Regions from separate parts of the Pseudomonas sp. CAU 1711 genome, predicted to be linked through region 2. Evidence: riboswitches for the same ligand, from Rfam matches in the RefSeq annotation. Region 2 holds a riboswitch; the other holds the start of a gene.

Region 1 (4,204 bases), on a different contig from region 2:
GCCGGTGGACGACGACGTCTTTCTCGAAGCCGTGCAGGCCGCCGTGCGCAGCCATGTCGCCGGGCGCGAGCGCCAGGCCCTGAGCCAGGCGGCCGCCGAGCGCCTGGCACGCCTTTCCGGGCGCGAGCGCGAAGTGCTGGTGCGCATAGTCCAGGGCATGAGCAACAAGGAGATCGCGCGCGAATTCGACCTGTCGCCGCGCACCGTGGAAACCTATCGGGCCCATGTCTTCGACAAGCTCGAGGCCGACTCGCTGGCCCAGCTCATCCGCCAGTACGCCAGCCTGCTGGACCCGTCCTCTCCGTAGCGCTACGGAGGCCAGGGCGTAGCCGACCGCATACCGCCGTCGCCCGGCGCCGAGCACACTGGCCGCTCCTCAACTCGCCGCACAGAAGGACATAGCCATGCCTCGTTACCCTCTCGCCGCACTGTTCTGCGCCCTGACTTTCACCGGCGCCGCCCAGGCCGCCGTGCTGCAGGAAAGCAACATCTCGACTGCCGACGCCCAGCGACTGGTGACTGCCACCGTCAGCGCCTGCCAGGCCAAGGGCTACAACGTGAGCGCCGCGGTGGTGGACCGCGCCGGCCTGCTGAAGGCATTCGCGCGCGCCGACAATGCCGGCCCCCACACCATCGAGTCCAGCCGCGCCAAGGCCTTCACCGCCGCGTCCACCAAGGTGGCGACCCTGACCATGATGGAAAACGCGCAGAAGAACCCGGGCGCCAGCAACCTGACCGATATCCCCGGCTTCCTCCTGCTCGGCGGTGGCGTTCCGCTCAAGGCCGGCGACAGCCTCATCGGCGCCATAGGCGTGGCCGGCGCCCCGGGTGGCCATCTGGACGCCCAGTGTGCCGATGAGGTCCTGGCGGCAAACGCCGCGCTGTTCGAGTAAGAGGCCGTCGCGCCAACCCGCCTCACGGGCCGCGTTGGCGCGACGCCGAGACAGCCGGAGCGGAACTCCGGCCGGGCGGCGGGATCAGGCCGGCTGGTGCAGGCGCACGTTGAACAGCGGGCCCTGGCTGTAGCGGGACAGGGACTTGGCGAGCGCCAGCACGCCGAGGTCGACCAGCGGCTCGAGCAGGATCACGCTCATGTAGGCCAGGCCGAAGCTGCCCACCGAGGCCAGGTTGTCGGCGCCGAAACCGTTGCCGTAGAAGGCCCAGAAGGCCACCCAGGCGACGATGCCGCCCTGGTAGGCGGTGGACAGGGCCAGCGCCTGCTTGTAGGAGGTGTCCACATAAGCGGTGCGCGCCGGGATGATGCGCCTGGCCAGCAGCTGGATGCCCCACAGCGGCAGCAGCAGGGTGGTGACGTTCATGCCGTACTGCGGCAGGTCGAACTGGGCGAAGAGCAGGCCCTGGAGCAGCAGGCCGGTGGCCAGACCGACGGCCGCGGCGCCGGCACCGAACAGCAGCAGCAGGGTCGAGCCGAGGATCAGGTGCACCTCGGAGACGCCCACCGGATGGTGCGGCAGGACCTCGAAGAAGCAGAACACCAGGGCCGTGGCGATCAGGCTGCGCAGGGCCAGGGCCAGCGCGCCGCCGTTGTCGCGCAGGCTGTCACGGGCCAGCTTGAGGCTCAGGCCAAAGGCGGCGCTGGCGGTGGCATAACTGAGCAAGAGCTTGGCGCCTTCGACGACGCCGGGTTCGATGTGCATATGGGTTCCTTTGCCGCGCCCACCGCGCGGCGATCTGGATGAGAGGGTCGGGCGCGGGGCCCCTGGGCGATGGCAGGTCTCCTGGCTCGCGGCTCGGCGCTCCGCCCGCCTTCCCGGCCTGGGGCCAGTGGCGTGTGGGCTTCGCTCGCCGCTTACAGTTGCGGGGGCAGCCAGGGCGTTGGCGACATGCGCCGCACCCTGTTCCCTTTTCATCCGCCCGCAGGCGGAACCATCGGCGGCCACCTTAGCGCTCCGGCCCGACAAAAGACAGCCCGTCCGCCGCGCGTTGACCCCGACCAGCCCCGGGCCTAGACTGCGCGGCCCCATTCCCGACCACACGCTCTACCGCCATGCTGTCGCTCGCCCACCTGCCCTGCTCCGCCCAGCCCGATCCCGAGCTGCTGGCGCGCACCCGGCCGGGCGACGCCAAGCTCAAGCGCCGGCGCAGCGTGCTGTTCGCCTTCACCTTCTCTCCTCCCCGCTGCCGCTGAGCCTTCCGCGGCCGCCTCGGCGCCGCTCCATCGCCTCGCGCGCCCGCCGCGCGGGGGCTCATCGCTATTGGCCGCGCCCGGGCCGCAAACGGGCGGGAGAGAGATATGCATCGCTGGTCATTGTTCGTCCTGATCTTCGCCGTGTCCGTGGTCGGCCTGAGCATGGGCGCCACCCTGCCGCTGGTGGCGCTGCGCCTGCACCAGACCGGCTTCGGCAGCCTGGTCATCGGCCTGATGTCCGCCCTGCCGGCGGCCGGCATGATGCTCGCCGCCCTGCTGGTGAACCGCCTGTGCCGTCAGTTCAGCGGCCGCTCGCTGTACCTGGGCTGTTTCGTCCTGTGCCTGCTCGGCCTGCTCGCCCTGCTGGCGGAGGCGCCGTCGCTGGTGCTGCTGGTCGCCGCGCGCCTGCTGCTGGGCCTGGGCATGGGCGTGCTGGTGATACTGGGCGAGAGCTGGGTCAACGAGCTGTGCAACGAAAGCAGGCGCGGTCAGGTGGTGGCGCTGTACGCGGCCTGCTTCACCGGCTGCCAGCTGGGCGGCCCGCTGCTGATCAGCCTGTTCGGCGCCGCCAGCGCCTGGCCGGTGCTGCTGGTGCTGCTGGCCAACCTGCTGGCCCTGGCGCTGGTCTGGCACAGCCTGCCGGCGCACGGGTCGGAGCCGGCCGAGCAGGCGCCACGGCGCTTCTCCCTGCTCGGCTTCGTCCGCGTGGCGCCGGCCCTGTGCCTGGGCGTGCTGTTCTTCGCCTTCTTCGATGCCGTGGTGCTGTCGCTGTTTCCGCTGTACGCCGGCGCCCACGGCTGGGCGCTGGGCGTGGCGGCGCTGATGGCCAGCGTGATCCTGGCCGGCGACATGCTGTTTCAGGTGCCGCTGGGCTGGCTGTCCGACCGCCTCGACCGGCGCGCCCTGCACCTGGCCTGCGGGGTGCTGACCCTGGCGCTGGGCCTGGCCCTGCCCTGGCTGATCGAACAGCGCACGCTGCTGTGGCCGGCGCTGGTGCTGCTCGGCGCGGCCGCCGGCGGCATCTATACCCTGGCCCTGGTGCTGATCGGCCAGCACTTCCGCGGCCCCGACCTGATCACCGCCAACGCCTGCGTCGGCCTGCTGTGGGGCGTCGGCAGCCTGCTCGGCCCGCTGCTCAGCGGCGCGCTGATGGCCAGCGGCCCGCAGGGCCTGCCGCTGGCGCTGTGCCTGGCCGCCAGCCTGTTCGTGGTGAGCGCCGCCGGCGCCCTGCGGCGCAGGGCCGCGCGCACGGCCTAGGTGGAGTGTGGCTCCCCTCTCCCCATGGGAGAGGGGCCGGAGGTGAGGGCCACGTCAGACGGCTCGGAGACGCTCCCTCACCCCAACCCTCTCCCGGAGGGAGAGGGGCTAGCACCTAGGATGGGTCGAGCCGCGCAGCGATTCCCATCGCCGTCGCATCGGGGGTTCGCCACATGGCGCCCCTGCCTAGGCGCTCAGGCGCACCGGGATGCGGCGCTGGCCGAAGGCGCCGGCGAAGGGGCGGAAGCGCCCGACCAGGCGCCGGCCGCAGGCCAAGCAGTGGCCGTCGTCGTCGAGCCGGTAGTGCAGGATGCGGTGCCAGTCGCGCACGATCAGCGCGGCGCCGCAGCCGGGGCAGAAGGTGGTGCCGCCCTCGGTGTCGTGCACGTTGCCGGTGTAGACGTGGCGCAGGCCCTGGGCCAGGCCGATGGCACGGGCGCGGCTGAGGGTCTCGGGCGGCGTCGGCGGCACGTCGAGCATCTTGAAGTCGGGATGGAAGGCGGTGAAGTGCAGCGGCACCTCCTCGCCCAGTTCGTCGCGCACCCAGCGGCACAGCGCCTCGATCTCGGCATTGCCGTCGTTGTAACCGGGGATCAGCAGGGTGGTGATCTCGGTCCACACCTGCGTCTCGTGGCACAGGTAGACCAGGGTATCCAGCACCGGCTGCAGGTGGGCGCCGCTTAAGCGGAAGTAGAACTCCTCGGTGAAGGCCTTGAGGTCGACGTTGGCCGCGTCCATCGCCGCGTAGAACTCGCGCCTGGGCTCGGCATGGATATAGCCGGCGGTCACCGCCACCGG
Region 2 (4,204 bases):
AGCGCCCGGACCAGCGCGGCCCAGTCGGCCACCTCGCGCCAGTCGTCGTCGGGCCCCGGCTGCCAGTCGGGACGGCGCAGCGCCCAGCAGGGCACGCCGGCCAGGTGCGCGGCGGAGGCTGCATTGGCGCTGATCTGTGCGGCGTAGGGATGGGTGACGTCCAGCAGCAGATCGAAGCCTTCGCTGCGAATGAAATCGGCCAGGCCCTCGGCACCGCCGAAACCGCCCACTCGAATCTGACAGCTCAGATCGCCGGGCACCTTGCCCAGCCCGGCCAGGCTGTACAGATGCTCGGGGCCCAGGCGGCGGGCCAGGCGCAGCGCATCGCCGACGCCGCCGAGCAGCAGCATGCGGGTCATGGTTTGTGCACGTGCAGCAGGGTGATCGGCAGGGCGCTGCGCCAGGTGTCGAAGCCGCCCAGCGCCTGTGCCTGGGCCACGGCGATGCGGGTCAGCTCGCCGCCATGCTGTTCGCGGAAGGCCACCAGCATCGCCTCGCTCTGCAGGGTCACGGCATTGGCGATCAGCCGGCCGCCGGGCTTGAGCGCTTGCCAGCATTGCTCCAGCACGCCGGGCACGGTCACGCCGCCGCCGATAAAGATGGCGTCGGGCGCTTCCAGCCCGGCCAGGGCTTCGGGCGCCTCGCCGGCCACCAGTTGCAGCTGCGGCGCGCCGAGGGCGTCGCGGTTATGCGCGATCAGCTGCTGGCGGCCCTCGTTGGCCTCGATGGCGATGGCGCGGCAGCTCGGATGGCTGCGCAGCCACTCGATGCCGATCGAGCCGCAGCCGGCGCCGACATCCCACAGCAGCTCGCCGGGGCGCGGCGCCAGGCGGGCCAGGGTGATGGCGCGCACGTCGCGCTTGGTCAACTGGCCGTCGTGGCGATAGGCCTCGTCGGGCAGGCCGACGGTCAGCGGCAGCGGCTGCACGCCGGCATCGGCGCGGCACTCGACGGCCAGCAGATTAAGTGCGGCGACTTCTTCCACATTCCAACTGGCGGCCAGGCCATCGATGCGCCGCTCCAGCGGCCCGCCGAGGTGCTCCAGCACGCTCAGGCGGCTGGCGCCGAAGCCGCGCTGGCGCAGCAGGGCGGCGAGGGCGGCGGGACTGCCGCCGTCGTTGCACAGGATCAGCAGGCGCTGGGCTTGATGTAGATGCGCAGTAATGCTGGCCAGCGGGCGCGCCACCACCGACAGCAGGGTGACCTCCTGCAGCGGCCAGCCCAGCCGCGCGGCGGCCAGGGAGTAGGAGGAGGGCGCCGGCAGCACCAGCATCTCGCGTTCACTCACCTGGCGCGCAAGGCTGGCGCCGACGCCATAGAGCATGGGGTCGCCGCTGGCCAGCACGCAGGTCGGCGTGCCGCGCCGCTGCAGCACCGGCTCCAGGGCGAAGGGGCTAGGCCAGGCCTGGCGCGGGGCGCGGATGCACGGCGGCAGCAGCTCCAGCTGGCGCGGCGCGCCGACGATGCACTCGGCCGCCAGCAGCGCGCGCCGCGCCGCCTTGCCCAGGCCGGCATAGCCGTCTTCGCCGATTCCCACCACCGTCAGCCACTGCGCCATCGGCGCCTCCTACCTGTTGTCGAGACGCATGTCGCTGCGCCGGGCAAAGCGGGCATAATAGCGCCTTCGTCGGTGCCCGGCCCCCCATGGGGCATATGCGGGCCTAAGAGGGAACACGGTACAAGCCGTGGCTGCCCCCGCAACTGTAAGCAGCGAGTCGCTCCACATCCGCGCCACTGAGTAATCGGGAAGGCCGTGGGGCGGCGAGGACCTGTCAGCCAGGAGACCTGCCGACGACGCAGTCGCGAGTGCCAACATCGGGCGGGGTGTACCGATGCCGAGGAAGCCCCCGGGCTTGCTCTGGTCCGGTCGCCGCGTCGTTTTTTGTCGGTGACCGTTTGAAACCCGCTGCCCCTGCCACCTCCGCTGCGCATCCCTCGGCTTGCCCGGGGCTGTGGCGCGTCGTACCCGCACGCGACGGCGGCATCTGCCGGGTCAAGCTGCCCGGTGGCCTGCTCAGCAGCGCCCAGGCCCGCGCCGTGGCCGAGGCCGCGCACCTGTGCGGCAACGGCGTGCTGGAGCTGACCAACCGCGGCAACCTGCAGATTCGCGGCGTGCGCGAGGCATGCCAGGACCAGCTGCTGCGGCGCCTGCTGGCCGCCGGCCTGGGCCCGCGCGACCCCGCCGCCGACGATGTGCGCAACCTGCTGCTCAGCCCAGCCGCCGGTCGCGACTCGGCCGCCCATCTCGATACCCGGCCGCTGGCCGAACGACTGCTGGCGCTGCTGCAGGACCGCCCCGAGTTCCACGGCCTGTCCGCCAAGTTCGCCCTGCAACTGGACGGCGGCGAGGCCCTGGCCATGCTCGACCACCCGCACGATATCTGGCTCAGCGCCTTGCCCGGTGGGCAGCGCCTGGCCTTCGGCCTGGCCGGCAGCCCGCGCGACGCCGCGCTGGGTGCGGTCGCGGTCGCCGACGCGGTACCACTGGTGGAGGCGCTGCTGCGCCTGTTCCTGCGACAGGCCGGCGAACATACGCGCATGCGCCAGCTGCTGGCCGAGCGGCCGCTGGCGGCATTTCTCGCCGATCTGCCCGTGGCGCTGGAGTCCGCTCCGGCGCGGCCGGCACGCCTGCGGCAGGAGGGCCCGCCGCTGGGCGTGCATGCCCAGGTCCAGGCAGGATTGGTGATGCTGCTGGCCGGCGCGCCGTTGGGGCGACTGCAGGCCGAGCAGCTGCAAGCCCTGGCCGAACTGGCCGAGGCCGAAGGCAGCGGCGAACTGCGCCTGACACCCTGGCAGGGCCTGCTGCTGCCGGATGTGCGGGCCGAGCGCCAGGCCCGGGTGGCCGAGGCCATGCAGGGCATCGGCCTGCTGCTCGATGCCCGCGCGCCGCTGGCCAGGATGCTCGCCTGCAGCGGCAGCGCCGGCTGCGCCAGGGCGGAGGCGGACACCAAGGCCGACGCCCGGCGCCTGGCCGAGCGCCTGGCGCCGGGCTGCGCCCAGGTGCATCTGAGCGGCTGCCCGCGCAGCTGCGCCGCCGCCCATGTCGCGCCCTACACCCTGCTGGCCCGGCCCGGCGGGCGCTACGACCTCTATCGACGCGAGCGGGGGCAGGCCGGGTTCGGCCGCCCGCTGGCGTCGTCCCTCGACATCGACCAAGCCGGCGACTGGCTCGCCGCAGGAACGCCCGAATGATCGATTACATCCGCGATGGTCAGGAGATCTATCGCCAGTCCTTCGCCACCATCCGCGCCGAGGCCGACCTCGGCGCGATTCCCGCCGACCTGGAGAAGCTCGCCGTGCGGCTGATCCACGCCTGCGGCATGGTCGACGTGGTGCAGGACCTGCGCTTCTCGCCCGGTGCCGGCGCCGCCGGCCGCGCGGCGTTGGCCAGCGGTGCGGCGATTCTGTGCGACGCGCGCATGGTCGCCGAGGGCATCACCCGCGCGCGCCTGCCGGCGAACAACCCGGTGATCTGCACCCTCAACGAGGCGGACGTGCCGCAGCGGGCCCGCGAGCTGGGCAACACCCGCTCGGCGGCGGCGCTGGAGCACTGGCGCGAGCACCTGGAGGGCAGCGTGGTGGTGATCGGCAACGCGCCCACCGCGCTGTTCTACCTGCTGGAGATGCTCGACGCCGGCGCGCCCAAGCCGGCGCTGATTCTCGGCATGCCGGTGGGCTTTATCGGCGCGGCGGAATCGAAAGACATGCTCGCCGCCGACAGTCGCGGCGTGCCCTATGTGATAGTGCGTGGCCGCCGCGGCGGCAGCGCCATGGCCGCCGCGGCGGTCAACGCCCTGGCCACGGAGGTGGAATGATGCGCAAGGGACGTCTGCTCGGCCTCGGCGTCGGCCCCGGCGATCCGGAGCTGATCACCCTCAAGGCTCTGCGCCTGCTGCAGTCGGCGCCGGTGGTGGGTTACTTCGTGGCCAAGGCCAAGGCCAGCAAAGGCCAGGGCGGCAACGCCTTCGGCATTATCGAGGCCCATCTCACGGACGAGCAGCGCCGGCTGCCGCTGGTCTACCCGGTGACCACCGAGAAGCTGGCGCCGCCGCTGTCCTACGAGGACGTGATCGCCGACTTCTACGACACCTGCGCCGTGCAGATCGCCGCCGAGCTGGACGCCGGCCGCGACGTGGCGGTGATCTGCGAGGGCGACCCGTTCTTCTACGGCTCCTACATGTACCTGCATGACCGCCTGGCCGAA

What was found. Region 2 has a riboswitch for cobalamin ahead of cobG (precorrin-3B synthase). Riboswitches for the same ligand answer to the same signal wherever they lie in the genome.
Region 1: it holds a riboswitch for cobalamin, as region 2 does, so the genes downstream of both, AAFN46_RS01085 (energy-coupling factor ABC transporter permease) here and cobG (precorrin-3B synthase) in region 2, are expected to answer to the same signal.

What each region holds. Positions count from the first base shown of each region.
Region 1 is NZ_JBDQQT010000001.1:247,115-251,318, reverse strand. Features, by position in the region: gene AAFN46_RS01095 (response regulator) at 1-307, shown strand, start outside; gene AAFN46_RS01090 (heme-binding protein) at 405-893, shown strand; gene AAFN46_RS01085 (energy-coupling factor ABC transporter permease) at 978-1,658, opposite strand; cobalamin riboswitch at 1,712-1,907, opposite strand; gene AAFN46_RS01080 (hypothetical protein) at 2,009-2,149, shown strand; gene AAFN46_RS01075 (MFS transporter) at 2,255-3,406, shown strand; gene amrS (AmmeMemoRadiSam system radical SAM enzyme) at 3,593-4,204, opposite strand, start outside.
Region 2 is NZ_JBDQQT010000007.1:59,103-63,306, reverse strand. Features, by position in the region: gene AAFN46_RS09530 (cobalt-precorrin-6A reductase) at 1-359, opposite strand, end outside; gene cbiE (precorrin-6y C5,15-methyltransferase (decarboxylating) subunit CbiE) at 356-1,558, opposite strand; cobalamin riboswitch at 1,612-1,808, shown strand; gene cobG (precorrin-3B synthase) at 1,897-3,192, shown strand; gene AAFN46_RS09515 (precorrin-8X methylmutase) at 3,189-3,815, shown strand; gene AAFN46_RS09510 (precorrin-2 C(20)-methyltransferase) at 3,812-4,204, shown strand, end outside.